3 regions of the Streptomyces castrisilvae genome follow, and region 3 is predicted to be linked to each of the others. Evidence: riboswitches for the same ligand, from Rfam matches in the RefSeq annotation. Region 3 holds a riboswitch; each other region holds the start of a gene.
What was found. A riboswitch is a leader RNA that binds a small molecule or an ion and turns the genes downstream of it on or off. The one in region 3 is predicted to bind cobalamin.
Positions count from the first base shown of each region.

Region 1: linked by a shared signal. The riboswitch ahead of P8A18_RS23395 (ribonucleoside-diphosphate reductase subunit alpha) and the one ahead of P8A18_RS31730 (CbtB domain-containing protein) in region 3 are both predicted to bind cobalamin.
Region 2: linked by a shared signal. The riboswitch ahead of metE (5-methyltetrahydropteroyltriglutamate--homocysteine S-methyltransferase) and the one ahead of P8A18_RS31730 (CbtB domain-containing protein) in region 3 are both predicted to bind cobalamin.

Region 1 is NZ_CP120997.1:5,338,808-5,349,199, reverse strand. Features, by position in the region: gene P8A18_RS23415 (sugar ABC transporter substrate-binding protein) at 1-85, opposite strand, end outside; gene P8A18_RS23410 (GntR family transcriptional regulator) at 369-1,139, shown strand; gene P8A18_RS23405 (DUF3311 domain-containing protein) at 1,425-1,637, shown strand; gene mctP (monocarboxylate uptake permease MctP) at 1,634-3,262, shown strand; adenosylcobalamin-variant (AdoCbl-variant) riboswitch at 3,341-3,439, shown strand; gene P8A18_RS23395 (ribonucleoside-diphosphate reductase subunit alpha) at 3,591-5,987, shown strand; gene P8A18_RS23390 (ribonucleotide-diphosphate reductase subunit beta) at 5,987-7,003, shown strand; gene P8A18_RS23385 (hypothetical protein) at 7,038-7,250, opposite strand; gene P8A18_RS23380 (GlxA family transcriptional regulator) at 7,332-8,306, shown strand; gene P8A18_RS23375 (glycoside hydrolase family 20 protein) at 8,387-10,392, shown strand, end outside.
Region 2 is NZ_CP120997.1:435,934-446,325, forward strand. Features, by position in the region: gene P8A18_RS01675 (siderophore-interacting protein) at 1-212, opposite strand, end outside; gene P8A18_RS01680 (phosphopantetheine-binding protein) at 209-448, opposite strand; cobalamin riboswitch at 986-1,201, shown strand; gene metE (5-methyltetrahydropteroyltriglutamate--homocysteine S-methyltransferase) at 1,363-3,681, shown strand; gene P8A18_RS01690 (ECF transporter S component family protein) at 3,727-4,557, opposite strand; gene P8A18_RS01695 (ABC transporter ATP-binding protein) at 4,554-6,203, opposite strand; gene P8A18_RS01700 (CbiQ family ECF transporter T component) at 6,200-7,384, opposite strand; gene P8A18_RS01705 (hypothetical protein) at 7,390-8,301, opposite strand; gene P8A18_RS01710 (prenyltransferase/squalene oxidase repeat-containing protein) at 8,298-10,392, opposite strand, start outside.
Region 3 is NZ_CP120997.1:7,331,237-7,341,628, forward strand. Features, by position in the region: gene P8A18_RS31710 (hypothetical protein) at 21-374, shown strand; gene trxA (thioredoxin) at 485-868, opposite strand; gene P8A18_RS31720 (dihydrolipoyl dehydrogenase family protein) at 985-2,421, shown strand; gene P8A18_RS31725 (histidine phosphatase family protein) at 2,447-3,058, opposite strand; adenosylcobalamin (AdoCbl) riboswitch at 3,171-3,319, shown strand; gene P8A18_RS31730 (CbtB domain-containing protein) at 3,322-3,537, shown strand; gene P8A18_RS31735 (CbtA family protein) at 3,566-4,342, shown strand; gene P8A18_RS31740 (GNAT family N-acetyltransferase) at 4,417-4,935, opposite strand; gene P8A18_RS31745 (tetratricopeptide repeat protein) at 5,249-5,605, opposite strand; gene P8A18_RS31750 (pirin family protein) at 5,764-6,729, shown strand; partial or broken gene P8A18_RS34470 (IS5/IS1182 family transposase) at 7,346-7,707, shown strand; gene P8A18_RS31755 (hypothetical protein) at 7,815-8,387, shown strand; gene P8A18_RS31760 (hypothetical protein) at 8,418-8,594, shown strand; gene P8A18_RS31765 (NACHT domain-containing protein) at 8,728-10,392, shown strand, end outside.

The DNA of each region.
Region 1 (10,392 bases), 2.0 Mb from region 3:
ACGAAGACTTGTCGTCCGAACCACACGCCGCAATGGAAACCAACATGCCCGCGACGCCGATCGCCGCGATGAGCTTGCGCTTCACGCCACCCTCCTCAGGGATGCTGCAACCCCCTCCCCCCACCGCGCGAAAACGTCGACGAGTACTGCTGGGGCTGGGACCTGGTCTTTAATGGTTTAGACCAGTACCGGGAGCTTGGCCTAGACCTTTAGGGGTGTCAAGGGTGTATAAGAAGTGCACTCGCGTCCGTTATAGGACCGACACCTGAGGGAGGGCGACGAGCCGTGACCGGACCGTGCCACCATGTGAGCCGCGACAGACGGAGGAGCCGGTGACGGCAGCAACGCAGCAGTCGGGAAGGCGGGCCATGGGCGCCGACGGGGGAAGTCCGGAGAACGAGACGGGCGCGGGCGCGGGTGCGCGTACCGCGCGCGTCCCTAAGTACTACCGGCTCAAGCGACATCTCCTCGACATGACGGACACCATGCCGCCGGGCACCCCCGTGCCCCCGGAGCGGACCCTGGCCGCCGAATTCGACACCTCGCGCACCACCGTGCGCCAGGCGCTCCAGGAACTGGTCGTCGAGGGCCGGCTGGAACGCATCCAGGGCAAGGGCACCTTCGTCGCCAAGCCGAAGGTCTCCCAGGCCCTGCAACTCACCTCGTACACCGAGGACATGAGGGCCCAGGGACTCGAACCGACCTCGCAGCTCCTGGACATCGGCTATGTCACCGCCGACGACACGCTCGCCGGGCTGCTCGACATCAGCGCGGGCGGCCGGGTCCTGCGGATCGAGCGCCTGCGCCTGGCGAGCGGCGAGCCGATGGCCATCGAGACCACGCACCTGTCGGCCAAGCGCTTCCCGGCGCTGCGCCGTTCGCTGGTGAAGTACACCTCGCTCTACACGGCGCTGTCCGAGGTGTACGACGTCCGGCTGGCCGAGGCCGAGGAGACCATCGAGACCTCGCTCGCCACCCCGCGCGAGGCCGGACTGCTCGGCACGGACGTGGGCCTGCCGATGCTCATGCTGTCCCGGCACTCGCTGGACGAACAGGGCGAACCGGTCGAGTGGGTGCGCTCGGTCTACCGCGGCGACCGCTACAAGTTCGTGGCCCGCCTCAAGCGGCCACTGGACTGACCCTCCGCACGAATGTGCGCGCCCAACAGCCCCTCGGACCCGCCGCCGAGGGGCTGTTGGGCGTTCCACGCCCCTCAGCCGCGCACCGGCGCGGGGACGTTCGGCGCAATCGTGATCATCCGGCCGGCCCGACGCCGATTTTGCCGGACCGCAATGCGGACAGGGGGTGACGCTGGCCAGAACCCTCCCTTAGATTTCGTGCGCGTTGCACCAGGTGATCAGCGAGGGGACGGAGTCGCCGCCATGCCGGAAGAACCAGAAGAAAAGCCACCCACGGTCACACCGATGAGGGTGGTCATCGCGCTCTGTCTCATCGCGCCGTTCGTGGCGATGCTCTGGGTGAGTTCGTACGCGAAGATCGACCCGACCTTCATCGGCATTCCGTTCTTCTACTGGTACCAGATGCTGTGGGTGCTGATCTCGACCGCCCTCACCATGATCGCGTACAAGCTGTGGCAGCGTGACCAGCGCGCCCGCAAGGGGGGTGCGTCGGCATGAAGGACGGCGTGAACGGCGTCGCGCTCGGCGTCTTCATCTTCTTCTTCCTGGCCGTCACGGTCATCGGCTTCATGGCCGCCCGCTGGCGCAAGGCCGAGAACGAGGCAAGTCTCGACGAATGGGGCCTGGGCGGACGGTCGTTCGGCACCTGGGTCACCTGGTTCCTGCTCGGCGGCGACCTCTACACCGCGTACACCTTCGTCGCCGTCCCGGCGGCGATCTACGCGGCGGGCGCGGCCGGCTTCTTCGCGGTCCCCTACACCATCCTGGTGTACCCGCTGATCTTCACTTTCCTGCCGCGCCTGTGGTCGGTCTCGCACAAGCACGGCTACGTCACCACCTCGGACTTCGTCCGCGGCCGCTTCGGCTCGAAGGGGCTCTCGCTGGCGGTCGCCGTCACCGGCATCCTCGCCACGATGCCCTACATCGCGCTCCAGCTCGTCGGCATCCAGGCGGTGCTGGACGTGATGGGCGTCGGCGGCGGCGAGAACACCAACTGGTTCGTCAAGGACCTGCCGCTGCTGATCGCGTTCGCGGTCCTCGCCGCGTACACGTACTCCTCCGGGCTGCGCGCGCCGGCGCTGATCGCGTTCGTCAAGGACGGGCTGATCTACCTGGTCATCGCCGTGGCGATCATCTACATCCCGATCAAGCTCGGCGGCTTCGACGACATCTTCGCCGCCGCCCAGGACAAGTTCGCCGGGCCGCCCGGCGGGAAGCCGACCGGCGCGCTCGCCCCGGGCGCGGCGGGCCACTGGGGTTACGCCACCCTGGCGCTCGGCTCCGCGCTGGCGCTCTTCATGTACCCGCACTCCATCACGGCGACCCTCTCCAGCCGCAGCCGTGAGGTGATCCGCCGCAACACCACGATCCTGCCGCTGTACTCGCTGATGCTGGGCCTGCTCGCGCTGCTCGGCTTCATGGCGATCGCCGCCGGCGTCAAGGTGGACAACGGCCAGCTGGCCATCCCGCAGCTGTTCGAGAACATGTTCCCCGACTGGTTCGCGGGCGTGGCGTTCGCCGCCATCGGCATCGGCGCGCTGGTGCCGGCCGCGATCATGTCGATCGCCGCGGCGAATCTCTTCACCCGCAACATCTACAAGGACTTCCTGAAGCCCGACGCGACCCCCGAGCAGGAGACCAAGGTCTCCAAGATGGTCTCGCTGCTGGTCAAGGTCGGCGCGCTCGCCTTCGTCCTGACCATGGACAAGACCGTCGCGATCAACTTCCAGCTGCTCGGCGGGATCTGGATCCTCCAGACGATGCCGGCCCTGGTCGGCGGTCTGTTCACCCGCTGGTTCCACCGCTGGGCGCTGCTCGCCGGCTGGGCGGTCGGCATGATCTACGGAACGGCCGCCGCCTACGGGGTCGCGAGCCCCACCCAGAAGCACTTCGGCGGGTCCTCCAAGGAGATCCCGGGTCTCGGTGAGATCGGCTACATCGGCCTCACGGCCTTCGTGCTCAACGTCGTCGTCACCGTGGTGCTGACCTTCGTCCTGAACGCCGTGAAGGCGCCCGCCGGGGAGGACGAGACCGCTCCGGGCGACTACACCGCGGACGCGGGCGACCCGGGCGTGAAGGCGGAGCTCCCGCCGGCCACGGCCGGGGCGCCGGGCGGTCACTGACCGCACAGTTTTACGTCACGCGACACAACATGTGGGGGCCGCCTCATCCGGCGGCCCCCACATGTATGCTCGTGCTCGCTGTCGCCGCAGGGAAATCCGGTGCGAATCCGGAACTGTCCCGCAACGGTGTGTTCGGTGTGCTTTTGCGCACCCGTAAGTCCGAGGACCTGCCGACAGCGCATCCGGCTCGACCGAACCGGGTGCCCAGACGTCCGGGCCTCGTGGATGGGCCGGTGGACGCCGCACGGAGTGCTGCCCCGACCGGGCCCGCGCCCGCCCGGCTGCCCCGCCCTCCGCCGGCCCAGAGCCGAGCGAGGGAGAGCACCACGTGACCATCGCGCCAGCCGATCCGGTCTCAGCGGCCGAATCAACGGGGACCATGAGCGACGGGCCAGGCACCGCACTGCTGCGGACCCTGACCGACCTCACCGCCGATCTGCCCGACACCGACCCGGGGCGCGTCGCCGCCGCGGCCCTGCGCGGCCGCAACGCCCGGTCGGACGAGGCGGAGCTGCGCTCGCTGGCCACCGAGGCCGCCGCGGGCCTCATCTCCGAGGACCCCGCCTACTCCCGGCTCGCCGCCCGCCTCCTCACCCGCTCCATCGCGGACGAGGCCGCCGGGCAGGGCTCGACGTCGTTCTCCGCCTCGGTCGCCGTGGGGCACCGCGAGGGCCTGATCGCGGACCGCACCGCCGAGTTCGTGACGCTGCACGCCGCGGCCCTGGACGCGCTGGTGGAGCGGTCCCTCACCGACGGCGCCGACGACCGCTTCGGCTACTTCGGGCTGCGCACCCTGCACAGCCGCTACCTGCTGCGCCACCCGCACACCCGCCAGGTCATCGAGACGCCGCAGCACTTCATGCTCCGGGTCGCCGCCGGGCTCGCCGAGGACAACTCCGAGCGCGCGCTCGACGAGGTCGCCTCGCTGTACGGGCTGATGAGCCGGCTGGACTACCTGCCCTCCTCCCCCACGCTCTTCAACTCCGGCACCCGCCACCCGCAGATGTCCTCCTGCTATCTGCTGGACTCGCCGCTGGACGAGCTGGACTCGATCTACGACCGCTACCACCAGGTGGCGCGCCTGTCGAAGCACGCGGGGGGCATCGGCCTCTCCTACTCCCGCATCCGCGCCCGCGGTTCGCTGATCCGCGGCACCAACGGGCACTCCAACGGCATCGTGCCGTTCCTGAAGACGCTCGACGCCTCCGTCGCCGCCGTCAACCAGGGCGGCCGGCGCAAGGGCGCGGCCGCCGTCTACCTGGAGACCTGGCACGCGGACATCGAGGAGTTCCTCGAACTGCGCGACAACACGGGCGAGGACCAGCGGCGTACGCACAACCTGAACCTGGCGCACTGGATCCCGGACGAGTTCATGCGCCGGGTCGACGCGGACTCCACCTGGTCGCTGTTCTCCCCGGCGGACGTGCCCGAGCTGACCGACCTGTGGGGCGACGACTTCGACGCCGCCTACCGGGCGGCCGAGGCGAAGGGCCTGGCCCGCAAGACCATGCCGGCCCGTGAGCTGTACGGCCGGATGATGCGGACCCTCGCGCAGACCGGCCAGGGCTGGATGACGTTCAAGGACGCCTCCAACCGGACCGCGAACCAGACCGCCGAGCCGGGCCGCGTCGTGCACTCCTCGAACCTGTGCACCGAGATCCTGGAGGTCACCGACGACGGCGAGACGGCCGTCTGCAACCTCGGCTCGGTCAATCTCGGCGCGTTCGTCACCGAGGGCACGATCGACTGGGAGCGTCTGGACGCCACCGTGCGCACCGCCGTGACCTTCCTCGACCGGGTCGTGGACATCAACTTCTACCCGACCGAGCAGGCCGGCCGTTCCAACGCCCGCTGGCGGCCGGTGGGCCTGGGCGCCATGGGCCTCCAGGACGTCTTCTTCCAGCTGCGGCTGCCGTTCGACTCCCCCGAGGCCCGCGCGCTCTCCACGAAGATCGCCGAGCGCGTCATGCTCGCCGCCTACGAGGCGTCCTGCGACCTCGCCGAGAGGTCGGGCCCCCTCCCCGCCTGGTCCGAGACCCGGGCCGCGCGCGGGGTGCTGCACCCGGACCACTACGACACCGAGCCGAACTGGCCGGAGCGCTGGGACGCCCTGCGCGCCCGGATCGCGAAGACCGGGATGCGCAACTCGCTGCTCCTGGCGATCGCCCCGACCGCGACGATCGCCTCGATCGCGGGGGTCTACGAGTGCATCGAGCCCCAGGTCTCCAACCTCTTCAAGCGCGAGACGCTGAGCGGTGAGTTCCTCCAGGTCAACGGCTATCTGGTGGACGAGCTGAAGCGGCTCGGCGTGTGGGACGCGCGGACCCGGGAGGCGCTGCGCGAGGCGAGCGGCTCGGTGCAGGGCTTCGCGTGGATCCCCGCGGACGTGCGGGCGCTGTACCGCACCGCGTGGGAGATCCCGCAGCGCGGACTGATCGACATGGCGGCGGCCCGTACGCCGTTCCTCGACCAGAGCCAGTCGCTGAACCTGTTCCTGGAGACGCCGACGATCGGCAAGCTCTCCTCGATGTACGCGTACGCCTGGAAGCAGGGGCTGAAGACGACGTACTACCTGCGTTCGCGCCCTGCGACGCGCATCGCCCGCGCCGCGTCCGGCCGGGCCGCGGACGCCGCCCCCATTCCCGTACAGCAGGCACAGGCGCCCGACGCGGACGCCATCGCCTGCTCCCTGGAAAACCCCGAGTCCTGCGAGGCCTGCCAGTAATGAGTTCGAACGACACGAAGCACCTGCTCGACCCGGGCTTCGAACTGACCCTGCGGCCCATGCGCTACCCGGACTTCTACGAGCGCTACCGGGACGCGATCAAGAACACCTGGCACGTGGAGGAGGTCGACCTCCACTCCGACGTGGCGGACCTGGCCAAGATGTCGCCCGCCGAGCAGCACCTGATCGGCCGGCTGGTGGCGTTCTTCGCGACCGGTGACTCGATCGTCGCCAACAACCTCGTGCTGACGCTGTACAAGCACATCAACTCCCCGGAGGCGCGGCTCTACCTGTCGCGCCAGCTGTTCGAGGAGGCCGTGCACGTCCAGTTCTATCTGACGCTGCTGGACACGTACCTGCCCGACCCGGACGACCGGGCGGCGGCGTTCGCGGCGGTCGAGAACATTCCCTCGATCCGCGAGAAGGCGCAGTTCTGCTTCAAGTGGATGGACTCGGTCGAGTCGATCGACCGGCTGGAGACGAAGGCCGACCGCCGCCGCTTCCTGCTGAACCTGATCTGCTTCGCGGCGTGCATTGAGGGGCTGTTCTTCTACGGCGCCTTCGCGTACGTCTACTGGTTCCGCTCGCGCGGTCTGCTGCACGGCCTCGCCACGGGGACCAACTGGGTCTTCCGCGACGAGACCATGCACATGAACTTCGCGTTCGAGGTCGTGGACACGGTCCGCAAGGAGGAGCCCGAACTCTTCGACGACGCCCTGGAGCAGCAGGTCACCGACATGCTGAAGGAGGCCGTCGAGGCGGAGTTGCAGTTCGGCCGCGACCTGTGCGGCGAGGGCCTGCCCGGCATGAACACCGAGTCGATGCGCGAGTACCTGGAGTGCGTCGCCGACCAGCGGCTCACCCGGCTGGGCTTCCCCGCGATGTACGGCTCGCAGAACCCGTTCTCGTTCATGGAGCTCCAGGGGGTGCAGGAGCTGACGAACTTCTTCGAGCGGCGCCCCTCCGCCTACCAGGTGGCCGTCGAGGGCACAGTCGGCTTCGACGACGACTTCTAGTGCCGCGACGGGGCGAAGCTTGCCGGGAGGCGCACTAGATCCTCGCCCAGCTCCTGACGTACGGACGCCGTGCGGCCCTCACCGGCCGTGCGGCGTCCGCCGTTCGCGGTGGGCGCGTGCTCCGGTCCCGTTCCGCTTCGCGCAGCTCGCGGTCGATGCGGCGCTCGCGGACGACGCCGAGCAGCGCCGGCAGCAGGACGAGTGCGAAAAGAACGGCTATGCCCAGGTAGTTCAGGAATGTGTTCATGCCTCTACTGTCGTCGGTCACGGACGATCGCGTCAGTGGCAGGACTGTCGTAGAACCTCGAATTACTGCCACACTGGGGTCATGCTGAAGAATGTCGCCGTTCTGCTGCTCGACGAGGTCCATCCCTTCGAACTGGGTGTCCTGAGCGAGGTGTTCGGGCTCGACCGCAGTGACGAGGGGCTGCCCGTGCTCGATTTCGCCGTGGTCTCCGCGGAGGGCCCGGTACTGGAGACCCACGCCGGTTTCACCATCAGCACCCCGCACGGCCTCGACCGCCTGGAGGAGGCCGACCTCATCGCGGTCCCGGCCGGCAGCCACTTCATGGACCGGGAGTACCCCGAGGAGGTCCTGGACGCGCTGCGCCGGGCCGTGGCCCGGGGGGCCAGGGTGCTGAGCGTGTGCTCGGGGGCGTACGTGCTCGGCGCGGCCGGTCTGCTCGACGGCCGCCGCTGCACCACGCACTGGCGCCACACCGACGAACTGGCCCGCCGCTTCCCGCGCGCCTGTGTGGAGCCGGACGTGCTGTACGTGGACGCGGGCCCGGTCATCACGTCGGCGGGGACGGCGGCGGGGATCGACGCCTGCCTGCACCTGGTCCGCCAGGCGTACGGTCCGGCCGCGGCCAACACCATCGCCCGCCGGATGGTGGTGCCGCCGCACCGGGACGGCGGGCAGGCGCAGTACATCGAGCGCCCGCTGCCCCGCACCCGCTGCGACACCGTGGGCGACACGCTCGCCTGGATGGAGCGCCACCTCGACCGGGAGATGACCGTCGAACAGCTCGCCGCGCAGGCGCACATGTCGCCGCGCACCTTCGCCCGCCGCTTCCAGCAGGAGACCGGCACCACGCCGTACCGCTGGCTGCTGCGCCAGCGGGTCCTGCTGGCCCAGCACCTGCTGGAGACGTCCGACGAGACGATGGACACGATCGCCGGGCAGGCCGGCTTCGGGAACGCCGCGGCCCTGCGCCACCAGTTCGTGCGCTCCCTCGGCACCACGCCCCACGCGTACCGCCGCACGTTCCGGGGGCCGTCCGCGGTCACCGAGGTCGCCTGACCCGCCCCGTGCGATTCGTCCAACCGATCGCGGCGCATGTCCATGGACCGGGCCCGCGCGGCCGCGCCAGGGTCGGCCCCATGGACATGCGCAAGGCAAGACGAAGGACCATCGGAGCCGTGGTGGCCGCGCTCGCCGCCACCCTGCTGCCCTGGCAGAGCGCCTCGGCCCAGGAGGGGACGGCCGCGGCGGCACCGCCCGAGGTGCTGCCCTCGCTGCGGCAGTGGCAGCCGGGCAAGGAGGAGTTCGTCCTCACCCACCGGGCCCGGATCGTGCTGGACGGGGTGCGCGAGGGACGTACGGCGGCCGACGCGGCCCGGTTCGCGGGTGAGCTGGCGGGGAAGGCGCCGGTGTCCCGGGGCAAGGCGCGCTCCGGCGACATCGTGCTGCGCCAGGACCCGTCGCTGAAGGGCTCGCTGGGGGCGGAGGGCTACCGGCTCGACGTGGGCGACCGGCTCACGGTCACCGCGGCCACCTCCACGGGCGTGTTCTACGGGTCGCGCACGGTGTTGCAGCTGCTGAACGACGACGGCCGGGCCGCGCGCGGTTCGGCGACCGACGTGCCCGCGTACCGCGAGCGCGGGGTCGGGGTGTGCGCCTGCTACATCAACGTCTCGCTCCCCTGGTTCGAGCGGCTGATGAAGGACATGGCGTCCCAGAAGCTCAACCAGCTGTGGATCGAGGCGAAGGTCCGGAGCGACACCGACCCGAAGTCGGCGTTCTGGGGGTACTACACCAAGCCGCAGATCCGCTCGCTGACCGCGATGGCGAAGAAGTACCACATCGAGCTGGTCCCGGAGATCAACTCCCCCGGCCACATGGACACCTATCTGGAGAACCACCCCGAACTCCAGCTCAAGGACGTCGACGGCGTCGCCTCCCCGCCCCGGCTGGACATCTCACGGCCCGAGGCGCTGGCGTACTACACCTCGATGGTGGACGAGGCCCTGGAGGTGTGGGACACCCGCGCCTGGCACATGGGCGCCGACGAGTACATGATCGGCTCCTCATACCCAGACTACCCGCAGCTCCAGGCGGCAGCGGCGGAGAAGTTCGGTGCGACGGCCACCCCCGACGATCTGTTCGTGGACTTCATCAACCAGGTCAACGCCCATGTGAAGGCCCGGGGCCGCTCGCTGCGGATCTGGAACGACGGGCTGATGGGCCGCAACGCGCTCGTCCCGCTGGACCGTGACATCACCGTCGAGCACTGGCTCGGCGGCGGCGACATCCAGCAGCCGTCCGCCCTGCTCGCCGAGGGCCGCCCGGTGATGAACTCCGCGTACGCGCTGTACCTGGTGCGCGGCGGCTACACCACGCAGACCCGGCAGCTGTACGAGAGCGACTGGACGCCCCTGCGCTTCGAGGGCCAGACGCTGCCCGCCACGGCGGCGAACCTGACCGGCGCGAAGATCAGCCTGTGGCCGGACACCGCGGCGGCCGAGACCGAGAACGAGGTCGAGGCGAAGGTCTTCATGCCGCTGCGTTTCATCGCCCAGGCCACCTGGGGCGGCCCGAAGCCCAGCGAAACGTACGCCGGTTTCGAGGCGCTGGCCCGCCGCGTCGGCCACGCCCCCGGCTGGGAGAACACCGACCGCGCCCCGCTCGCCGACGGCGGCTACCGGCTGGCGTCCGGCGCGAAGGCGCTGGCGCCGGCCGCGGGCTCCGGGGTCTCGCTGGTCCGGGGCTCGAAGGCGGTCTGGACGCTCACCGCGACCGCCGACGGCTACTACACGGTCCGCTCGGCGGACGGCCTGTGCCTGGACGCGGTGCGCGGCAGGACGTATCTGGGGGCCCCGCTGGAGGTGGGGGCCGAGCTGTCGCTCGAAACCTGCTCGGCCGACGTCCGTACGCAGCGCTGGCAGCTGGACACCGGGGCCGGTGCGCTGGTCCTGCGCAACGCCATCTCGCAGCTGCGGCTGACGGAGCGGCCGTCGGACGGCGCCGCGGTGCAGACGACGGACGGGACGCGCCTGCGGGCTAGGGCCTGTCTTCAAACTGCCGTCGTCGCCCGAAGGGCGGCCGGGCGGCGTCAGGTGCTTCCCCAAGTTCTCGGCTTCGCTCGAACAGGGGAGACCCCACCCCT
Region 2 (10,392 bases), 6.9 Mb from region 3:
AGCTTGACGTGCTCGTCGGGCGCGTGGGCCTCGAACCCCTCGGTGCCCGCCCCGCCCAGGGTCACCCGCAGCAGCCCCGTGCCGACCGTGGACGTACGCACGACCTCGGCCTCCCGGATGCCGATCGGGTAGCCGACCTTCTCGGCGTGCAGGCCGGCCCGCACCTCGGCGATCCGCTCCAGGTACCGGTCCCGCTGGTCGGTGCGGCTCACGCTGCCTCACCCGCCAGCAGCGCCTGCCAGTGGCCGAGTTCGGGCAGCTCGAAGAGGTCGGGGAACTCCAGCGTGGTCGCCCCTGCCGCCCGCCAGCGCTCGACCAGGACCATGATGCGCATCGAGTCGAGCCCGAGGTCGACGAGATTCTCCTCGGGTGCGATCTCGGCGGGCTCACAGCCCAGCAGTTCCGCGATGTCGGCCCGGACACGCTCGGGCGACAAGGTCTGGCTCATCGGACGACTCCTTCGGGGGGTGGGCACCGACGGGTGGGTCGGAGCGGTGGTGCGGTGGGTACGGGCCCGGCGGCGGGCAACGCGAACGGCCGGGCGGGGAGAGGGTTTTCGCCGGTGGCGGTGGGCGCGGCCCGTCCCGCCGGGAGCGCGGAGCGGCTCACGGCGGGCGGACGGCGACTTCGGGGCACACGCTTCGGGACCCACAGGGTTCAGAGGCTGCCGGCGTCACGATCAGCCGTGCGGACGGCCTCGACCGCCGGGCCACCGCCCCTCACCTTCCACGCCCACACGAAGTCCCCCCTAAAGCCCAGGCAAGGCTAACCTAACATCGACTTGCGCGGCACAGACACCTCTTCCGCCAACCGGACATCCTTCGCCCGGAGTTCAGGCAGTCGGGCACTGGGAACTTAGGCTACCCTCACTTAACCTAGCGCAGGAGGCCGGGCCGCGTGAAGGGCCACACCCCGGCCCCACCCCTCCCGCGCGGTTTCCGTCCCGGTATGTGAGCCGGGGCGCCACGCACGGTCCGCGACCCCGTAGGCTGGCGGCGCAGCTGGTTCGCCCTGTCCGCCAGACAGGCGCGTCGTAAGAGGGAACCCGGTGGGAATCCGGGACTGCCCCGCAGCGGTGAGTGGGAACGACCGCCGTCATACGCACTGGATCCGTCCGATCCGGGAAGCGACGGCCAGTAGGAATCCGTCCCTGGCGGATGCGCCCGCGAGTCCGAAGACCTGCCCGTTGCCCGCGTACGACCCCTCGTACGCGGAAATCCCGGTGACCTCGTGGGCGGGTCGGCGTGCGTACCTGACGAAGAACCCGCACCGTGTGTGCCAGGGGCCCGTCCGGTTCGTCATCCCTTCGCGTCCGTGTCCCGTCCCGGGATGTTCAGGAGTCATCTCGCGAAGGAGATTTCCGTGACATCCAAGCCCGCAGCCGCGGCAGCGCAGGCCACCGTGTACGGCTACCCCCGGCAGGGCCCGGACCGGGAGCTGAAGAAGGCGATCGAGGGTTACTGGAAGGGCCGGGTCACCGCCGACGCCCTCCGGGAGACGGCGGCAGAGCTGCGCCGGTCCAACTGGCGGCAGCTGGCCGGCGCCGGCGTCCACGAGGTGCCGACCGGTGACTTCTCGTACTACGACCACGTCCTGGACACCAGCGTCATGGTCGGGGCCGTCCCGGACCGGCACCGCGAGGCCGTCGCGTCCGACGCGCTCGACGGGTACTTCGCCATGGCGCGCGGGACCCAGGACGTGGCCCCGCTGGAGATGACCAAGTGGTTCGACACGAACTACCACTACCTGGTCCCCGAGCTCGGCCCCGACACCGTCTTCAGCGCCGACTCCACCAAGCAGGTCACCGAGCTGACCGAGGCCCTCGCGCTCGGGCACACCGCCCGGCCCGTGCTCGTCGGTCCCGTCACCTATCTCCTGCTGGCCAAGCCCGCCCCCGGGGTGGCCGCCGGCTTCGAACCGCTCACCCTGCTCGACCGGCTGCTCCCGGTGTACGCGGAGGTGCTCGCCGACCTGCGCGCCGCCGGAGCGCGGTGGGTGCAGCTGGACGAGCCCGCCCTCGTCCAGGACCGCACCCCGGCCGAGCTGAACGCCGCCGCCCGCGCCTACCGCGGCCTCGGCGCCCTCACCGACCGGCCCCAGCTGCTCGTCGCCTCCTACTTCGACCGGCTCGGCGAGGCGCTCCCGGTCCTGGCGAAGGCCCCCGTCGAGGGTCTGGCGCTCGACTTCACCGGCGCCGCCGCGGCCAACCTGGAGGACCTCGCAGCCGTCGGCGGGCTCCCCGGCAAGCGGCTCGTCGCGGGCGTCGTCAACGGCCGCAACATCTGGATCAACGACTACGAGAAGTCCCTCGCGACCCTCGCCACGCTCCTCGGTCTCGCCGGCCGGGTCGACGTCGCCGCGTCCTGCTCCCTGCTGCACGTCCCGCTGGACACCGCGCCGGAGAAGGACATCGACCCGGAGATCCTCCGCTGGCTCGCCTTCGCCCGGCAGAAGACCGACGAGGTGGTGACCCTGGCGAAGGGGCTGGCCCTGGGCACCGAGGCGGTGGCCTCCGAGATCGCCGCCAATCGCGCCGCCCACGCCTCCCGCGCCGGCTCCCCCCTCACCCGGGACCCGGCGGTGCGGGCCAGGGCCGCCGCCGTCACCGAGGCGGACGGCCGCCGCTCCCAGCCGTACGGCGAACGCGCCGCCGCCCAGCGCGCCCACCTCGGGCTGCCGCTGCTGCCGACGACGACCATCGGCTCCTTCCCGCAGACCGGCGAACTGCGCACCGCCCGTGCCGACCTGCGCGCCGGACGCATCGGCACCGCCGGTTACGAGGAACGCATCCGGGCCGAGATCGGCGAGGTCATCGCCTTCCAGGAGAAGACCGGCATCGACGTCCTGGTGCACGGCGAGCCCGAACGCAACGACATGGTGCAGTACTTCGCCGAGCAGCTGACCGGCTACCTGGCCACCCAGCACGGCTGGGTCCAGTCCTACGGCACCCGCTACGTCCGCCCGCCCGTCCTCGCGGGCGACATCTCGCGCCCCGCGCCCATGACGGTGCGCTGGACCTTCTACGCCCAGTCGCTCACCGACCGCCCGGTCAAGGGCATGCTCACCGGCCCGGTCACCATGCTCGCCTGGTCCTTCGTCCGCGACGACCAGCCGCTCGGCGACACCGCCCGCCAGGTCGCCCTCGCCCTGCGCGACGAGGTCAACGACCTGGAGGCGGGCGGCACCTCGGTCATCCAGGTGGACGAGCCCGCCCTGCGCGAGACCCTGCCGCTGCGGGCCGCCGGCCGCGCGGACTATCTGGCCTGGGCCACCGAGTCGTTCCGCCTCACCACGAGCGGGGTGAGGCCGGACACCCAGATCCACACCCACATGTGCTACGCCGAATTCGGCGACATCGTTCAGGCCATCGACGACCTCGACGCCGACGTCATCAGCCTGGAGGCCGCCCGCTCCCACATGCAGGTCGCCCACGAACTCGCCGCACACGGCTACCCGCGCGAGGCGGGGCCCGGCGTCTACGACATCCACTCCCCGCGCGTGCCGAGCGCCGAGGAGGCCGCACAGCTCCTGCGTACCGGCCTGAAGGCCATCCCCGCCGAGCGGCTGTGGGTCAATCCCGACTGCGGCCTGAAGACCCGCGCCTGGCCCGAGACCCGTGCGTCGCTGGAGAACCTGGTGGCGGCGGCCCGTACCGTCCGCGGCGAACTGGCCGCCTCCTGACGCCCGGTTGAGCGGACGGCCGGGGCACCTGGGTACGAGCCCGGCTCAGGTGTCCCGGCCGTCGGCGGAGCCGGGACCGGCGGGGGTGAAGCGGACCGGGGCCCGGAAGCGGGCCCGGCGGGCGGCGCGCCGGAAGGTGGTGAGCACGGCCGGGCCCGCCAGCATGACGCAGACGAAGTTGGTGACGGCCCGCCCGGTGTCCCAGCCCAGCGAGGTGGCGAGGTCGAACGCGAGGTAGCGGTGCCACTGCTCAGTGAACGGCAGTCCGGGCAGGTACGCGATGGAGCTGTCCGGGTCGAGGGAGAACGGCCAGAAGGACAGGTTGAGCAGGAAGCCGAAGAGGTAGCCGGAGAGCGATCCGTACCCGGCGAGCAGCAGCACCTCGCGGCGGCCGGTGGCGCGGGGCAGGAATCCGGCGAGCATGCCCACGAAGGCGCAGCCGAACATCTGGTAGGGCATCCACGGTCCGACACCGCCCGTGATCAGCGCGGAGGTGAACAGCGAGGTGCAGCCGAGGGTGAAGCCGAAGCCGGGGCCGTAGACGCGCCCGGCGAGGACCAGGACGAAGAAGACCGTTTCGATTCCGGCCGTCCCGGCGCCGAGGGGGCGCAGGGCGGCGTTGACGGCGGACAGGACGCCGAGCATGGCCAGCACCTTGGAGCTGATCCCGCCCTCGGCGATCTCGGAGAGCACCACGCACAGGACGAGGACGAGCAGCACGCCGAAGATGAGGGGCGGGGCGTAGTTCGATCCGAACTTTCCGGGCGCGACGACGAAGGGCCAGAAGAAGGCCACCACGCCGAGGAAGGCGGCCAGGGCGATGACCAGCGAGACCCTGGGGGTGAGCCGGATGGCCGCGGTGGTGGCGCTGCTCATGTCCGGTCCCCGTCCTCGGACGCGTCCAGGGCCGCTGTCACCTGGTCGACGGTGAGGAAGGGCAGCGGGGCGAGGATCTTGGCGGTCTGCGGTGCGAACACCGGGGAGGCGACGATGACTTCGCGGGTGGGGCCGTCCGCGACGATGTCGCCCTCGGCCATGACGACCACCCGGTCGGCGGTGCGGGCGACGAACTCCACGTCATGGGTGGAGATGACGACCGAGCGGCCCTCGGCCGCGAGGGCGGCGACGATCCGGGTGAGCTCCGCCTTGGCCCGGTAGTCCAGACCGCGCGTCGGCTCGTCGAGCAGCAGGACACGCGGGGTGGCGGCGAGCTGGATGGCGAGGACGAGCGCCAGCTTCTGCCCCTCGGACAGGTCCCTGGGGTGGGTGGTGCCGGCGATGCCCGGGACCAGCCGGTCGAGGATCCTCCGTGCGCGGGGGCTCGTGTCCCCGTCGGCCGACTCGCTGTCGGCCTGGCCGAGTTCCTGCCCGACGCTCTCCAGGTAGAGCAGGTCGGCGGGGGTCTGCGGGACGAGTCCGACGAGGCGCCGCGCCTCGGCCGCCGGCAGGGTGTGCGGGTCGCGTGCCGTCCCGTCCGAGGTGACGCGTACGCTGCCGGCCTTCCGCGGTCCCGAGCCCTGGAGGGCCCACAGCAGGGAGGACTTCCCGGAGCCGTTGCGGCCCATCAGTGCCGTGATCTCACCGGCGCGCAGGTCGAGGCCGGCCTCGCGGACGGCGGGGACGCCGTGGTAGGCGACGGTGACCCCACGTGCGGTCAGCAGGGCGGGGGCGCCGGCGGGCGGGGCCGGGCGGACGGGGGCGGGCTCGGCCGCGCCGAGCCGGGTGCGCAGCGGGGTGGCGGCGCGGCGGGCGTCGCGCACGGACAGCGGCAGCGGGTCCCAGCCGGCGGTGCGGGCCAGGTCCACGATGGGCGGGGCGATGGACGACGTGCGCAGGATGTCGCCGGGGGCGCCGTGGACGGCGCGGCCGTCGCCGGGCAGGTGGATGACCCGGTCGGCGTACTGGACGACGCGTTCGAGGCGGTGCTCGGCCATGAGGACGGTGACGCCGAGGTCGTGGACGAGGCGGGTGACGGCGGCGAGGACCTCGTCGGCGGCGGTGGGGTCCAGGGCGGAGGTGGGTTCGTCCAGGACGAGGACGCGGGGGTGCGCGGTGAGGACGGAGCCGATCGCCACCCGCTGCTGCTGGCCGCCGGACAGTTCGTGCAGGGCTCGGTGGCGCAGGTCGGCGAGGCCCAGCAGGTCGAGGGTCTCCTCCACACGTTTGCGCATGACGGCGGGCGGGGTCGCCAACTGCTCCATCGCGTAGGCGAGTTCTTCCTCGACGGTGTCGGTGACGAATCCGTCGAGCGGGTCCTGTCCGACCACACCGACCACATCGGCGAGTTCCCGGGGAGGGTGGTGGGCGGTGTCCCGGCCGTCGACGGTGACGCGGCCGTGCAGGGTGCCGCCGGTGAAGTGGGGCACCAGTCCGTTGACGGCTCCCAGGAGTGTGGACTTGCCGACTCCGGTGTGGCCGACGACGAGGCAGAGCTCGCCCTCCTCGATGGTGAGGTCGACCTCGCGCAGGGCGGGTTCGGCCGTGTCCTCGTATCTGACGGTGACCTGGTCGAAGGTGATCACGTGGTTCCGGCTTTCTCGGCGCGCGGCCGGGGAACGGCCGGGCGGGGCCCGGCCGGTGGTGGTGCGAGGACCCCGGCCGTCCCGGCGAGCAGGATCGCGCAGGCCGGCACCAGCGGCAGGGTGGGCCAGCTGAGGGGGTAGATGGAGGGGTTGAGCTCGGCGGCGTCGTAGCCCATGTTGCTGAACAGCAGCACGGCGGCGAGCGTCCCGGCCCCGGCGACGGCCCACTCGGGCAGCCGCCAGGGGTCGGGCCGGTAGGTGGTGCGCGAGACCCGGCGCCCGCCGATGCGCAGACCGGCCACGCACAGCACGGCCCCCGCCGCCATGGCCGGAAGGCCGAGGAAGCGGGGCGCGGTCGCGTCGAGGAGCCCGTAGGCCCCGGCGCACAGCCCGCACATGCCGAGGAGCATGAGGGTGGCGGTGACGCGCCGGGAGCGGCGGGTCGCGGTGCCGGCGCGGCCGTATCCCCGGGAGTCCATGCCGGCGGCCAGGCGCAGGGAGCGTTCGAGGGCGTCCTCCAGGACGGGGACGACGATGCCGCGCAGGGCCTTCAGCCCCTTGTTGCGGCCGGCGCGGAGCCGGCGGGCGCGGGCGACGCGCTGGACGCTCTGGACGAGTTGGGGGGCGACGCTGATGGCGACGGTGACGGCGACGCCGAGTTCGTGCAGGGCTCCGGGCAGGACGCGCAGGGCCCGTTTGGGGTTGGCGAGGGTGTTGGCGGCGCCGATGCAGCACAGCATGCAGGCGAGCCGCAGCCCGTCGGTGGCGGCCGACAGCAGCGCTTCGAGCGAGACCGGGCCGCCGAGCCGGATGCCGGCGTACCAGTCGGGGGTCGGGATGTGCGGGAGCGCGAAGAGGAAGTGGTCGTGCGGGGTGATGCCGGTGGCGAACACGGCCCGGAACAGGACCCGGATCGCGACGACGGTGCCGGCGAGACAGAGGTAGTACGTGAAGCCGCGCGCCCAGGGGGCCTCGGTGCGGCGCGCGGTGACGACGTAGCCGAGGACCGCGAGGACGAGGAGGAGCAGCAGCGGGTTGTTGGTGCGGCTGACCGCCGTGGCCAGGGCGAGCGCCCAGATCCACCAGGCGACCGGATGCAGGGTCCTGGGCAGGCGCCGGCCGCCGGTGTCCGGCAGGTTGCCGGAGACCGGTGTGGCCGCCTCGCGGGCCGTGTGGGTCACCCGGGTCACTCCGTGCGGCGGCGGCGCCTGGCCGCGTACACGGCCGCCCCGCCGACGAGCAGGATCAGCGCGCCGCCGGCCACCACCGGCAGGACGGAGCCGGCGTCCGTCCTGGCGTCGCTCGCGGGTGCCGCGTCGACCACCCGGGTCCCGGTCTCCGACGCGCTCGGCGACGGGCTGGGCGTCCCGGTCGCCGAGGGGCTCGGTGACGCGGACCGCGACGGGGCGGGCGAGATCTCCGGGGAGGCGGACGCGGTCGTGGAGGGCGGGGACTTCCGGGTCGCGGTCGCCTTCGGACCGGTGTGGGTGCCGGGGGGCAGCTCCGGGGCCTGCTCGGTCGACTCGGGCTTGCCCGCGTCACCCCGCGCCTCGGTGTTGTGGGCGCGCAGCTGGTCCGGGGTGATGGTGGGGCGGCCCTCGGTGCCGCCGATGTCCGTGCCGCCGAAGATCCACAGGTCGACACTGCCCGGCTTCGGCCGGTAGAGCATCGCGCCGAGCTGGCTGTACTCCCAGGTGCTCGCCCCCGGGTCGGCGTGCCAGTACGACCAGTAGGCGGAGGCGGGCGGGGTCAGGACGCAGTCGTCCTGCTGGGGCGTGGGGTACTGCTTGCCGCCCTGGTGGCCGCTGTAGCCGATCCGGCAGATGAAGGCCGGGCCGTCGTGTCCGGTGCCGGTGGTGCGCCAGCCGCCCTGGTTGAGCAGTTCGTACCCGGTCGTCGGGGTGGTTCCGCAGGAGCGGTAGACGGGCCCGCCCCAGTGGCTGAAGTCGACCGCGAGCACGGCCCCGGACGTGGTGGTGCACCGGCCCATGGGCTGCGGGTCCGCCGCCGCCGACGGCGCGTTGGCCGTCAGCGCGGCGGTCCCGAGCAGGAGTGCGGTCACCGCCCGTACGGCCCTGCGCCCTGGGGTGGTCGTCATATCCCGTCCCCCACCGCTGCCCTGCGGCGGGCGATCACGACGACCCGCCATCCGGCGGCGACGAGCAGGGCCGCCATGCCGGCGAGGGCGCCGGCGCGCACCCCGGTCGAGGCCAGTGCGCCCCCGCCGGAGCCACCCCCGTCGGTGTCGACGATGCCGCCGGTGCCCCCGGTCGAGTCGTCGGGGGTGACGATCTGCGGGGTGGAGGGGCTGGGGGTGGGCTGGGGTGTGGTGCCGTCCAGGCTGCGTTCCAGCGTGCCGAAGGAGATGCCGGTCGCCCCGCCGACGGCCTGGGCGGAGGCCCGCAGGTTTGATTCGCGCCGGCCTTCCTTGGCGACGTTGAAGCCGCCGTCGCTGTTCTGCTGGCCCGCCAGGAACTTCTGGGCCCTGGTGATCCGGGAGGCGTAGCGCTCCTCGTCCAGCGAGAGCCCCTGGATGGCGAGGGCGGCCGAGTTGACCGAGTTGCCGGCCGCGCCGGGGAAGCCGCCGTCGGACAGCTGCTGGTCCGCGAGCCAGGCCAGCGCCTTGGCGACGGCCTTCTCGGCCTTCTCGCCGCCGACGAGGTCCAGGGCCATGGCGGCGATGGCGGTCGAGTCGACGTCCGAGTCCCCGGTGGCGGGGATCAGGCTGGGCCATGCCCCGCTGTCGTGCTGGAGGCTTTCCAGGTACGTGATCGGTTCCCGGGCCGCCGTCTCCTCGCCGGCCCGCACCTGGGCCATGACCGCCAGTGCCTGGGAGAAGACGGAGGGGGCGTAGGTGTAGGCGCCCTTGGCGGCGCAGCTGCGGTCCGGGGCCGGGGTGGCCTTCTCGCACACGGCGGCGTTCAGTCCGGCGATGAGGTCCTGTCCGCCGAATGCGCGGGGGTCGCGGCCCACGGCCTCGGCGAGGAGGGCTGCCTTGCCCATGGAGCCGCCGAGCGCGTACGTGGTGCCGGTCCCGGTCCAGTCCTCCAGGGTCTTGCCGTCGCCGTCCTTGCCGCCCTTGTCGAGGAAGTCGACGATGCCGCGCAGCTTGTCGTTGTCCAGGCCGGTGGCGGCGAGCGCGTAGGCGCCGTCGATGGTGAGGCCGAAGTCCGCGCGCGGGGATTCCGGGCCGGCCGGGTAGTACTGGCCCTGCCTCAGGTTGGCGGCGCTGGTGAGGTAGGCGACGCCCTTCTTCAGATCGGGGCCTTCGCCCGCGGGGCGGGTCGGCTCCGTGGTGGGCGGTCCGGTCGTGGGCGGCCGGGTGGTGGGGGGCTCGGTGGCCGGCGGGTCGGTCGGGCCGGGCCGCTTCGTCGTGAGGCGGGCGAGATCGGTGCCCGCCCCGGCCAGGACCGCGGGGCCCGTCGGATAGAGGGCCGGGGCGGTGGCGTCCTCCTCGAACCCGAAGCCGCCGCCGTCCAGTTGCTCCCGGGAGAGCCAGGAGACCGCGGCGTCGGCGTACGCGGGGGCGTCGAGCGCGCGCAGCGCCTGTGCGGCGAACCCGGTGGCGTGGAGGCTGCCGGTGGTGGACCCGGTGTAGCCGGGGAACGCCCCGTCCTCGCGCTGTGTCTTCTTGAGGTACGCCACCGCCCGGGTGACCGCCGCGTCCTGGCCGCCCGCCTCGTGCAGGGCGAGGGCGGCGAGGCCGGTGGTGGCGGGGTCGCCGTCGCAGTACTCGCCGGGGCGGATCAGGATGCTCGTGATCCCGCCGTCCTCGCACTGGAGTTGGGCGAGCCTGGCGACCGCGTCGGCCGGGGGTGTGGCACCGGCACGGACGAGGGCGAGCACGGCGAGCGCCTGGCCGTCCGCGTAACCGGCGTTACGGAAGTCGCCCTTGGCGGTGCAGCCGGGCGCGGGGCTGCCGGCCTCGGGGCCCGCGGCGCAGACGCTGCCGGTGAGGGCGGCGGTCAGATCGTGTCCGCCGAAGTCCTCCGGATCGGTGTCCGTCGCCTCGGCCAGCAGGGCGAGCCGGGCGGCTGCGGCCGGGTCCGGGGCCCCGTCCTTGCCCGAGGGGTAGGCGTAGTCGTCGGTGTGGGCGGCGAGGAAGGCGGTGACCTTCGCGATGTCCGCGTGCTCGGGGTCCGCCGCCACGAGGGCGTAGGCGGCCTCGGTGGTCAGGAGGTAGTCGGGG
Region 3 (10,392 bases):
CAGCCCTTAGCGTCATGACCATGAGCCATCCGCAGAGCTACGAAATCCTCATCGTCCCCGAGTTCACCGACGACAAGGCCCCCGGGACCGAGGGAGCCCGGGGCGACGCCACCGGCTCCAGCGTCCGGGGCGCGGCGGCCAAGGGCTCCGACGGCGGGGGCCCCGGCGCCGCCATCCGCTCCGCCGTCGTGACCGCCACCGGCGAGACGGGCGAGACCGGCTACCCGCGCTACGCGGGCGAGGGCATGGTCGCGGACATCGACCCGAGGACGCAGTCCGTGGAAGGCCTGCTCATCGACGGTTCGGAACTGGCCTACGGACTTGCGGCGCGCATCGCGGAACGCGACCGCACCCCGCGTGAAACGGACGGCTGAGGCCGCCCGCCCCTCGTCCGCCGTCCCGGTCCACGACCGGAACCGGCCGATACACGAGCGGTACCGACCGGTTCACCGGCCGGTACGCGCGACGCCGGAAGGGGCGGCGGTTACTGCTGCCCCTCCTGCTGCGCCTTCTGCTCGGCCTCGATGGACTTGCGGACCTCGTCCATGTCCAGCTTCCGGGCCTGGCCGATGACGTCCTCGAGCGCCGCCTCCGGCAGCGCGCCGGGCTGGGAGAAGACCGCCACGTTGTCCCGGACGATCATCAGCGTGGGGATCGACCGGATCTCGAAGGCCGCCGCGAGCTCCTGCTGGGCCTCGGTGTCCACCTTGGCGAAGACCAGATCCGTATGACGCTCGGATGCCGAGTCGTAGACCGGGGCGAACTGCCGGCACGGGCCGCACCAGGAAGCCCAGAAGTCGATCAGTACGAACTCGTTGTCGCTGACGACCTGGTCGAAGTTTTCCTTGGTGAGCTCTACGGTGCTCATGCGTTGCTACCTCTTCCTCTGCCCGTATGAGACGTGTCCCGGACAACGGTGCCCGGACTCGCGCTATTCCGCCTGCCCATGTGGCCGCGACCCACACCCCCGGACATCATGGACGCATGACACATGCTGCGGAGCCTGCCGTGTACGACGTCGTGGTCATCGGTGCGGGTCCGGTGGGTGAGAACGTGGCGGACCGGGCGCGGGCCGCCGGGCTGAGCGCCGCCGTCGTCGAGTCCGAGCTGATCGGCGGCGAGTGCTCCTACTGGGCCTGCATGCCCAGCAAGGCCCTGCTGCGCCCGGTCGTCGCCCGAGCGGACGCCCGCCGCGTCCCCGGCCTCAGCGGCGCCGTGCAGGGGCCGCTCGACTCCGCCGCCGTCCTCGCCCACCGCGACGACTACGCCTCGCACTGGAAGGACGACGGCCAGGTCGCCTGGCTCGACGGGATCGGGGCCGCCGTCTTCCGCGGCCACGGCCGGCTGACCGGACCCAAGGAGGTCACCGTCACCGCGCCCGACGGCACGGAACACCGCCTCACCGCCCGGCACGCCGTCGCCGTCTGCACGGGCACCCGGGCCGTGGTCCCCGGCCTGCCCGGGGTCGAGGACGCCCGCCCCTGGACCAGCCGTGAGGCGACGAGCGCCAAGGCGGTGCCCGGCCGGCTCGTCGTCGTCGGCGGGGGAGTCGTCGGCGTGGAGATGGCGACGGTGTGGGCCGCCCTCGGCTCCGAGGTGACCATGCTGGTGCGCGGCAAGGGGCTGCTCCCCCGAATGGAGCCATTCGCGGGCGAGCTGGTCGCGGAGGCGCTGACCGAGGCCGGCGCCGACATCCGTACGGGCGTGTCGGCCACCTCCGTCCGCCGTGCGGGCCCGGACGGTCCGGTCACCGTGGGACTCGACAACGGCGAGAGCGTCGAGGCCGACGAGGTCCTCTTCGCCACCGGCCGCGCCCCGCGCACCGACGACCTCGGCCTGGAGACGGTCGGCCTGGAACCCGGCTCGTGGCTCACCGTGGACGACAGCTGCCTGGTCGAGGACACGGACTGGCTCTACGCGGTCGGCGACGTGAACCACCGGGCGCTCCTGACCCACCAGGGCAAATACCAGGCACGCATCGCGGGCGCCGCGATCGCCGCCCGCGCCCAGGGGACGCCGCTGGACACCGGCCGCTGGGGCGCCCACGCGGCGACCGCCGACCACGCGGCCGTCCCGCAGGTCGTCTTCACCGACCCGGAGGCCGCCTCGGTGGGCCTCACCCTGGCCGAGGCGGAAGAGGCCGGTCACCGGGTCCGTGCCGTCGACTTCGACCTCGGGTCCGTGGCCGGGGCCGGGCTCTACGCGGACGGCTACCGGGGCCGCGCCCGCATGATCGTGGACCTCGACCGCGAAGTCCTGCTGGGCGTCACGTTCGTCGGCCCCGGCATCGGTGAACTCCTCCACTCGGCGACGACGGCCGTCGTGGGCGAGATCCCCATCGCCCGGCTCTGGCACGCGGTGCCGGCCTACCCGACGATCAGCGAGGTCTGGCTCCGGCTGCTGGAGACCTACCGGGGCTGACGAGCCGCGTGAGGCGTGTCGTGTGTCAGCCGGCCCGCTCCGGTGCGAGCGGCCGGCCGCAGCGCAGGTTCCACCGCCCCGAGCGGCCGCTGAGTTCCGTCAGGGTCAACGGGGCGACATCGAGCCGCCAGAACGCCTGGGGCGGCAGTGCCAGCGCGTGGACCAGCGCCGCCCGCACCAGGGACGGCTCGGCGACGGCCAGCACCCGGCCGTCGCCTCCCCCGCCCCCGTCGCCGCTCCCGCCGCCGTCGTGCAGTGAGTCGAGCCAGGCGCCCGCTCTGGCGCACAGGCCGAGCAACGACTCGCCGCCGTGCGGGGCGGCGGCGGGGTCCGCCAGCCAGGCCGCCACCGCTTCCGGTTCGCGCGTACTCACCGCGTCCAGCCGGGCACCCGCCCACCGCCCCAACGCCCATTCGGCCAGGGCGGGTTCGCCGTCCGACCGGAGCCTGAGGGCCTCGGCGGTCAGGGCGCACCGCTGGGACGGCCCGTGCACGGCGCGGTCCGCGGCGGGCACCTGAGGGGCGGCGAGCCGCGCCGCCTCGACGCCGGAGGCGTCGAGCGCGGAGTCACCGGCGAACCGGGCCTCGCGCAGCGCCGCGTTCATCGCCGGTGAGATCAACATCACCCGTACCGTCATACCCGCCCTCAACTCCCCGAACAGTGGCCACACGGCCAAGCACACCATGGCATCCGGGGCCTTCGGGCGGTCCGGACGGGCCATGGCGGACGTCCGTGTCCAGGGGGTATGGTCTCGGCGACATGACGAGGGTGTGACGGAAGTCCGGTGAGAATCCGGCACGGTCGCGCCACTGTGTACCCGCACGCCCGCGGGAAGTCAGACCCAGCACCTTCGTCTCAGGCACCACGATCGGGACGCGTGTTCCCACAGGAGGTTCTGCCATGGCGCAGACTGCTGCCCCCGCCACCGGCGCATCCGCCATCACCCCCATCTCCCTGAAGGCCCTTGCCCCTTGGGCGGTCTTCTTCGGCATTCTCATGCTGGTCCTGCTCTACTTCGTCGGCGCCGAGCAGGGTGCCACGGCCGTCATCTCGGGCGAAGGCGTGCACGAGTGGGTCCACGACGGCCGCCACCTCCTCGGTTTCCCCTGCCACTGACCTGCCTGCTGATCCAGGGGAATCCCTCATGAACTCCATATCTGTCAGAGCCCTGCTGGTCCGCGGCATGCTGGCCGGACTGGTCGCGGGTGCGCTCGCGATGCTCGTCGCGTACTTCCTCGGCGAGTCCCGGGTGGACGCCGCCATCGCGCTCGAAGAGGCCGCCCACAGCGGCCACGGCCACGACCACGGCGCCGCCGAGGAACTCGTCAGCCGGAGCATGCAGTCCACCGCGGGCCTGGCCACCGGTGTACTCGTGTTCGGCGTGGCCATCGGCGGCATCGCCGCGCTCGTCTTCTGCTACGCCCTCGGCCGGATGGGCCGGTTCGGCCCGCGGGCCACGGCCGCGCTGATCGCGGGTGCGGCCCTGCTGAGCGTGTACATCGTGCCGTTCCTGAAGTACCCGGCCAACCCGCCGGCCGTCGGCAACCCCGACACCATCGGCAAACGCACCGTGCTGTTCTTCCTCATGGTCGCCCTCAGTGTGCTGCTCGCCGTCGCCGCGGTCATCATCGGCAAGCGGCTCGCGCCCCGCCTGGGCAACTGGAACGCGACGGTCGTGGCGGCAGCCGGCTATGTGCTGCTGATCGCCCTCGCCTATGTGTTCCTGCCGTCGTTCAACGAGGTCGGCGCGGACTTCCCGGCCACGCTGCTGTGGCAGTTCCGGCTGGCCACCCTCGCGGTGCAGGTCACCCTCTGGACCACGTTCGGCCTTCTCTTCGGCCACCTCACCGAACGGCTGCTGGCGCCGAGGGCCGAGGCACTGCCCGGCGCCCGTGGCCGGGCGGCCACGGCTGTGGGATGAGCCTCGCCCCTCTGCCGTTACCCACACGCGCGACGGGCGGAGCCCGCCGGACCGATCCGGCGGGCTCCGCCCGTTCACTCATCCCCGTCGTCGTCACCCCAGTCGACGAGGTAGTACTTCACCGACGCGTCCTCGGCCACCAGGCGCATGCCTGCCGCCGCCATGACGCGCTGAGAAGCGATGTTGTCGGCGTCGGCGTCCCCGAGCACCTGGGCGACACCCTGGTCCCGGGCGAACCGGAGCAGTGCCCGGAGCGCCTCGGAGGCGTACCCCTTGCCGCGCGCCGACTCCACGAGCCCGTAGCCGATGGTGACGCTTCCCCGCTCGTCCGGCGCCCGGTGGAACCCGACCCCGCCGATGACCGCACCGTCCTCGCGCAGCCGTATCTCGTACAAGCCGAACGGGCTGGGGTCGCCGACCCCCTCGCACGTGGTGAGGAAGCGCATGGCTGCCCCCTTGTCACCGGGAGAGGGGTAGCCGAGGGCCCAGCGCACGCCTGCGGGAGCGCTACCGGCGACCACGTGTTCGGCGTCGGTGACGCTCATCGCGTGCAACAGCAGACGGGAGGTTCCGAGATCGTCGTCCATGGACATGTGGACTATCACGGGCGGTTGGGACCGGGCACGCGAATATAGCGGCCGCTACCGGCGACTACGCGCCCCGGCCATGACCGCGCCCACCGAGGACTACGCGTACGGGCGAGTGGCCGGGATATCCGCGGCTGCATGTCCGGGCGAGTGGCCGGGATATCCGCGGCTACATGGTCCGGGCGAGTGGCCGGGATATCCGCGGCTGCATGTCCGGGCGAGTGGCCGGGATACCCGCGGCTACATGGTCCGGGCCAGTGGCCGCGACACCCGCGGCCACGTGTCCGGAGCCGTAGCCCATGACCACCGTTATCTGCGACTACGCGTCCCCGCCCGGTCCGAAGTCGCCGGACAGCGCGGCGGCCAGCCGCAACTGCGTGTCCGCCTCGGCCTGGCGCCCCTGCCGCTCCAGCGTGCGGCCGAGCATCAGCCGCGCGTAGTGCTCCACGGGGTCGCGCTCCAGCACCGCCCGCAGCTCCGTCTCGGCCCGCGCGAGGCGTGCGGAGTGGTAGTAGGCCCGCGCCAGCAGCAGCCGGGGCGCGACCTGCTCCGGAACCTCCGCGACTAGGCCGCCCAGGATGCGGGCGGCGGTCATGTACTCCTTCGCGTCGAAGAAGAACCCCGCTCGCTCCCAGCGCTCGGCGGCGGTGCCGAACTCGTAGTAGCTGTCGCTCATGTGCCCTCCTCGGTCGAGCGGTCGCAGGCCGGCCCCCCGGGCCGTTCCCGCAGGTGCTCGGTACGGTCCACACAACACCCGCAGGTCGTTGAACATTCCACTACTTCTTCGGCGTGGGTATCACCCGCGCCCACCCGGGGCGGAATAGGTTGAGGGCCATGAGCAATCTCGATCGCCAGGCCGTCCCCTCCGTCTGCGGAGGACGGGGCTTCGTCGTCGCCGAACCGGTACGTGAACTCCTCGCCCCGCGCCATGTGCGCCTCGGCGAGTCCACCGAGGTCCGCAGACTGCTGCCCAACCTGGGGCGCCGCATGGTCGGGGCCTGGGCCTTCGTCGACCACTACGGCCCCGACGACATCGCCGACGAACCCGGCATGCAGGTGCCGCCCCACCCCCACATGGGCCTCCAGACCGTCAGCTGGCTGCACGAGGGCGAGGTTCTGCACCGTGACAGCCTCGGCAGCCTCCAGACGGTGCGCCCGCGCGAACTCGGCCTGATGACCTCCGGCCGGGCGATCAGCCACTCCGAGGAGAGCCCCAAGCAGCACGCCGCCCTGCTGCACGGCGCCCAGCTCTGGGTGGCGCTGCCCGACGCGCACCGCTCGGTCGAGCCGCACTTCCAGCACCACAGCGACCTGCCCACCGTCACCGCCCCGGGCCTCACAGCCACCGTCATCCTCGGCGAACTGGACGGCGCCGTCTCGCCCGGCACGGCCTACACCCCCATCGTCGGCGCCGACCTCACTCTGAACCGGGGCACCGAGGCCCGTCTGCCGCTGGACCCCGACTTCGAGTACGCCGTGCTGTCGATGTCCGGCGAGACCGAGGTCGACGGCGTCCCGGTGCTGCCCGGCTCGATGCTCTACCTCGGCTGCGGACGCACGGAACTCCCGCTGCGCGCCGAGTCCGACGCCGCCGTGATGCTCCTGGGCGGCGAGCCCTTCGAGGAGGAGCTGATCATGTGGTGGAACTTCGTGGGCAGGACCCAGGACGAGATCGCGCGGGCCCGCGAGGACTGGATGAACGGCAACCGCTTCGGCACGGTCCACGGCTACGACGGCCCGCCCCTCCAGGCTCCCGCCCTGCCCGATGTGCCGTTGAAGCCGCGGGGGCGGGTGCGCTGATCTGCGGTTCTTCGCTTGCGCGGAGTGTGGCTTCCTTTTCGGAGGTGAGCCGTGTGGGGGTAGGCGTGCAAGCAAGGCCGAGACCGCTCTGGGCGGCGCTTGGGGCTGGGCGGCGCTATCTCATCTGTGCCAGCGTGTTTCCGCGTCTGCCAGGACGGATGCTGACTTAATGCTGACTTTCCTGATGAGGTGTCAGTTGAGACCGATCGCCGACCGGGGTGCTAGCTCTGGGCGCTCCCCGGTGAGCGTGGCTGCGGCCCAGCAATGTCAGGCGCTTGCTCCTCGGGCTGTCATAGTTGCCACGGTGCGCGCCCAGGAGGCGGCGTGAGGAACCCGGTTCGGGTGCGCGGGGAAACCTCACCGAAACCCTGACGCGGTTGTGCATGGAGAAGTCGAGCACGGCGCTGGCGGCGGCGGGGGCCGGCCGGGAGCTGGGGCAGCAGAGGGAGAGCAAGCCCAGCCACCTTGAGGGCCGCCCCGTAAGCGCCGTGTTGACTCCTCCCAGCGATTCTGTGAGTTGAGAGGGCTCTCACGCTGGCCCTCGCCCCCCGCCCGTCTCTGTGTGGGCTCGTGCGGTCGCCCATGGCCTCGGTGACGAACTTGTCCCGGCGCCGCCGTGTTGCCGATCGACCGCAATGCCGCCGACAGGCCGTACTGCTCGGAGAAGAAGCACCACAGGATGAACGTGCAGGTCCTCGCGGATCCCGCCGGTCGCCTGATCTGGGCCTTGGACGCGCTACCAGGAGACGTGCGCGATCTGACCGCGGACCGGACCCACCACATTCCCGCCGTTCTCGCCGCCAACGACATCAAGTTCTGGGCGGAAAGAGGCGGATCAAGGCGCACGACCTGCTGTTGGCGTCCCGTGCCGAGGCAAGATCCTGCGCGGCTGGCGTCTACTACGGAAGCTCCCCCTGCAGCACCACCCGGATCACTGCCGTCCTCCGTGCCGTCGTCGCTCTAGAAGTCGCCACCTGATCAAGATGGAAGGGGCTCACTGTGTCAGCGGCGTCGCCTAGGCTGGATGTGCTGCTGGATGTGCTGATCAGAGCCGTAGAACAGGGGCTGGGCGTATGAGTGGGGCAGTGCAGGCCGACGGGCGCTACCTGTACGAGCGGCTCGATGAGAAGACGTTTCAGCGACTGTGCAATGCGCTGCTGGCTCACAACTTTCCTGAGACGCGCTGCTATCCGGTCGGACACTCCGACGGGGGACGTGATGCCACCCGTGAGGTGGACGGAAAGCTGGTCGTCTACCAGGTGAAGTGGACCAGCAAGGCGCAGCAGAAGCCGGCGGCCTGGCTGAACGAAGCAATCGCGGGCGAAGCCGACAACATTCGACGGCTCGTCAGGGAAGGCGCTAGGGCCTACTATCTGATGACCTCGGTCACCGGGACAGCCGTGCCGAAACGCGGATCAATGGACAGGCTGGACGATCTTCTCGACAAGCACGCAGAAGACTTGGGTATTCCTATCCACGTGTGGTGGCGTGCCGATATCGACGCGCGCGTGGATGCGGCCCCCGACGCGCTCAAATGGGCTTACTCCGACATGCTGGCCGGTCATGACCTGGTCCACTACCTCATCCATGGTGCGAAAGCGCAGGCGCACGATCACGCGCTTCGCAAGCTCGCTATGAACGTGATCGCCACGCAGTAGGAAGACGATGCGAAGGTCAAGTTCAAGCAGGTGGAACTCACCTCACACCGCCTGGAAGACCTGTTCATCGACGTCGAAGCCGTCCGTGTGGCAGTGCCCAACAACATCGTTGGTCGCATATCCGTGCAGCCCGACAGCGCCGGCCTGGGCGGAGCTGCAAGCTACCTTAATGAACACACGTCAGCCATTCACCTTGATCAGAGGTGAGCCCGGGCAGGGCAAGTCCACCCTCGGACAGTACGTGTGCCAGCTCCATCGTGCCGCCTACCTGGGGGAAGCAATCCCGAATGGCGCACCAGCCGCCAGGGAGCCAGGCGGGGACCCGCGTCTGCCTTTGCGGGTGGACTTGCACGACTACGCGGCCTGGCTCGCGGGGATAGATCCTTTCGATACCGCCGTCCAAAAGCCTCGCGCGACGCTCCGCCGCGAGGGGACTCTGGAGGAGTTTCTCGCACACGTGCTCACGGTTCATAGCGGCGGTCTGTCGGCGACAGCGGTCGAGGTCGCCGGTATTCTCGAGCGCCTGCCCGTACTCATCGTCCTGGACGGTCTGGACGAAGTAGCACGGGCGCAGACCCGCGAACGTGTCGTCGAGGAGATCGATCGCTTCACCGCCCGGCTGCGTACCGCCTTCGACGCACAGCTGGTCGTCACCACCCGTCCCAATGTTGGCGGCCTGGCCGAGCCCACCCCCGACCGCTTCGAAATGATCGCCCTGGACCGGCTCAGTGACAGTCTGCGTACCACCTATCTGCACAAGTGGGTGGATGCCAGGTCCATCTCGGAGAAAGAACACCGTAATCTGGAGCGCATTTTCCATCAGCGCTCGGCCGAACCGCATATCGCTCAGCTCGCCAACAACCCCATGCAGCTGACGATCCTGCTCTCCCTGATGTACAAGCGTGACAATTCGGTCCCGGCTAACCGAACCGACCTCTACACCTCGTACATGGAGACGTTCCTCGACCGGGAAGCCGCGAAGACACCGGCGGTGAACGAACACCGCACCGACCTTGAGGAAGTGACCGCCTTCCTCGGGTGGCAGCTGCAAGCTGATGCGGAGAAGGAAAGCGGCAACGGCCAGCTGCCCATCCGGGAGCTGAAGCGCCTGATCCTGAACTACCTCTTCAGCGTGGACAAGAACATCACCCTCGTTGACGACCTCTTCACCGGCGTCACCGACCGCGTGTGGGCACTGGCAAGCAAGACGCAAGGAACCTTCGAGTTTGACGTTCAGCCTCTGCGCGAGTACTTCGCCGCGCGCTACATGTACGAGTTCGCCGGCGCCGACGATCGTACCTTCGACCGCTCCGAGATCCTGCGTCACCTCGTACGCCGGAGCTACTGGCTGAACACCAGCCGCTTCTTCGCCGGCTTCGCACGGCCCAACGAGCTCGCTGGGCTGGTGGAAGCCTTGGAAGAAGAGCGCGACGAAGGCGCCCGGCCGAGACAGCTACGGCTTTCTGCCTGGGTACTCCTGGCCGACGGGGTTTTCAGCGGCCGGTCCAAGACCCAGAACCGGGCCGCGGACATGTTCCTGGATGACCTAAGCGTCCGTTTCATCCACGAAGCCCTGACGCAACAGGACGATCTTCCCGTCCCCACACTCGACCGCGGCGCAAAGTACCTTGCCGACAAACTCCTCGACCTCGTCAGCGAGGCCCCCGCATCGCAGGCCACCCCGGAGCGGCTGGATCTTGCCGTCTACCTTCTTGACGACGCAGATGCCTTCTACGAGTGGTGGCACCCCCACATGCAGCGTGCCATGGGAAGCGGCCACGAGACCGCATGGCTGCGGACAGGCATCGCCTTTCACAGCGCCGGCCGACTCACGCCACAAGAGACCACCCGTCTCGCCCTTGCCGATGACCTCGCGGCTGCTGCTGCCCTCGATGCCGGCCTGACACCCGCTCCAGGTTCCCAGCAGGAACATCGCATGATCCAGGCCGTGCTCAACGGGCATGCAAGTGATCTGCCGTGTTCCGCTTCAACCTTCGCCGCCAGC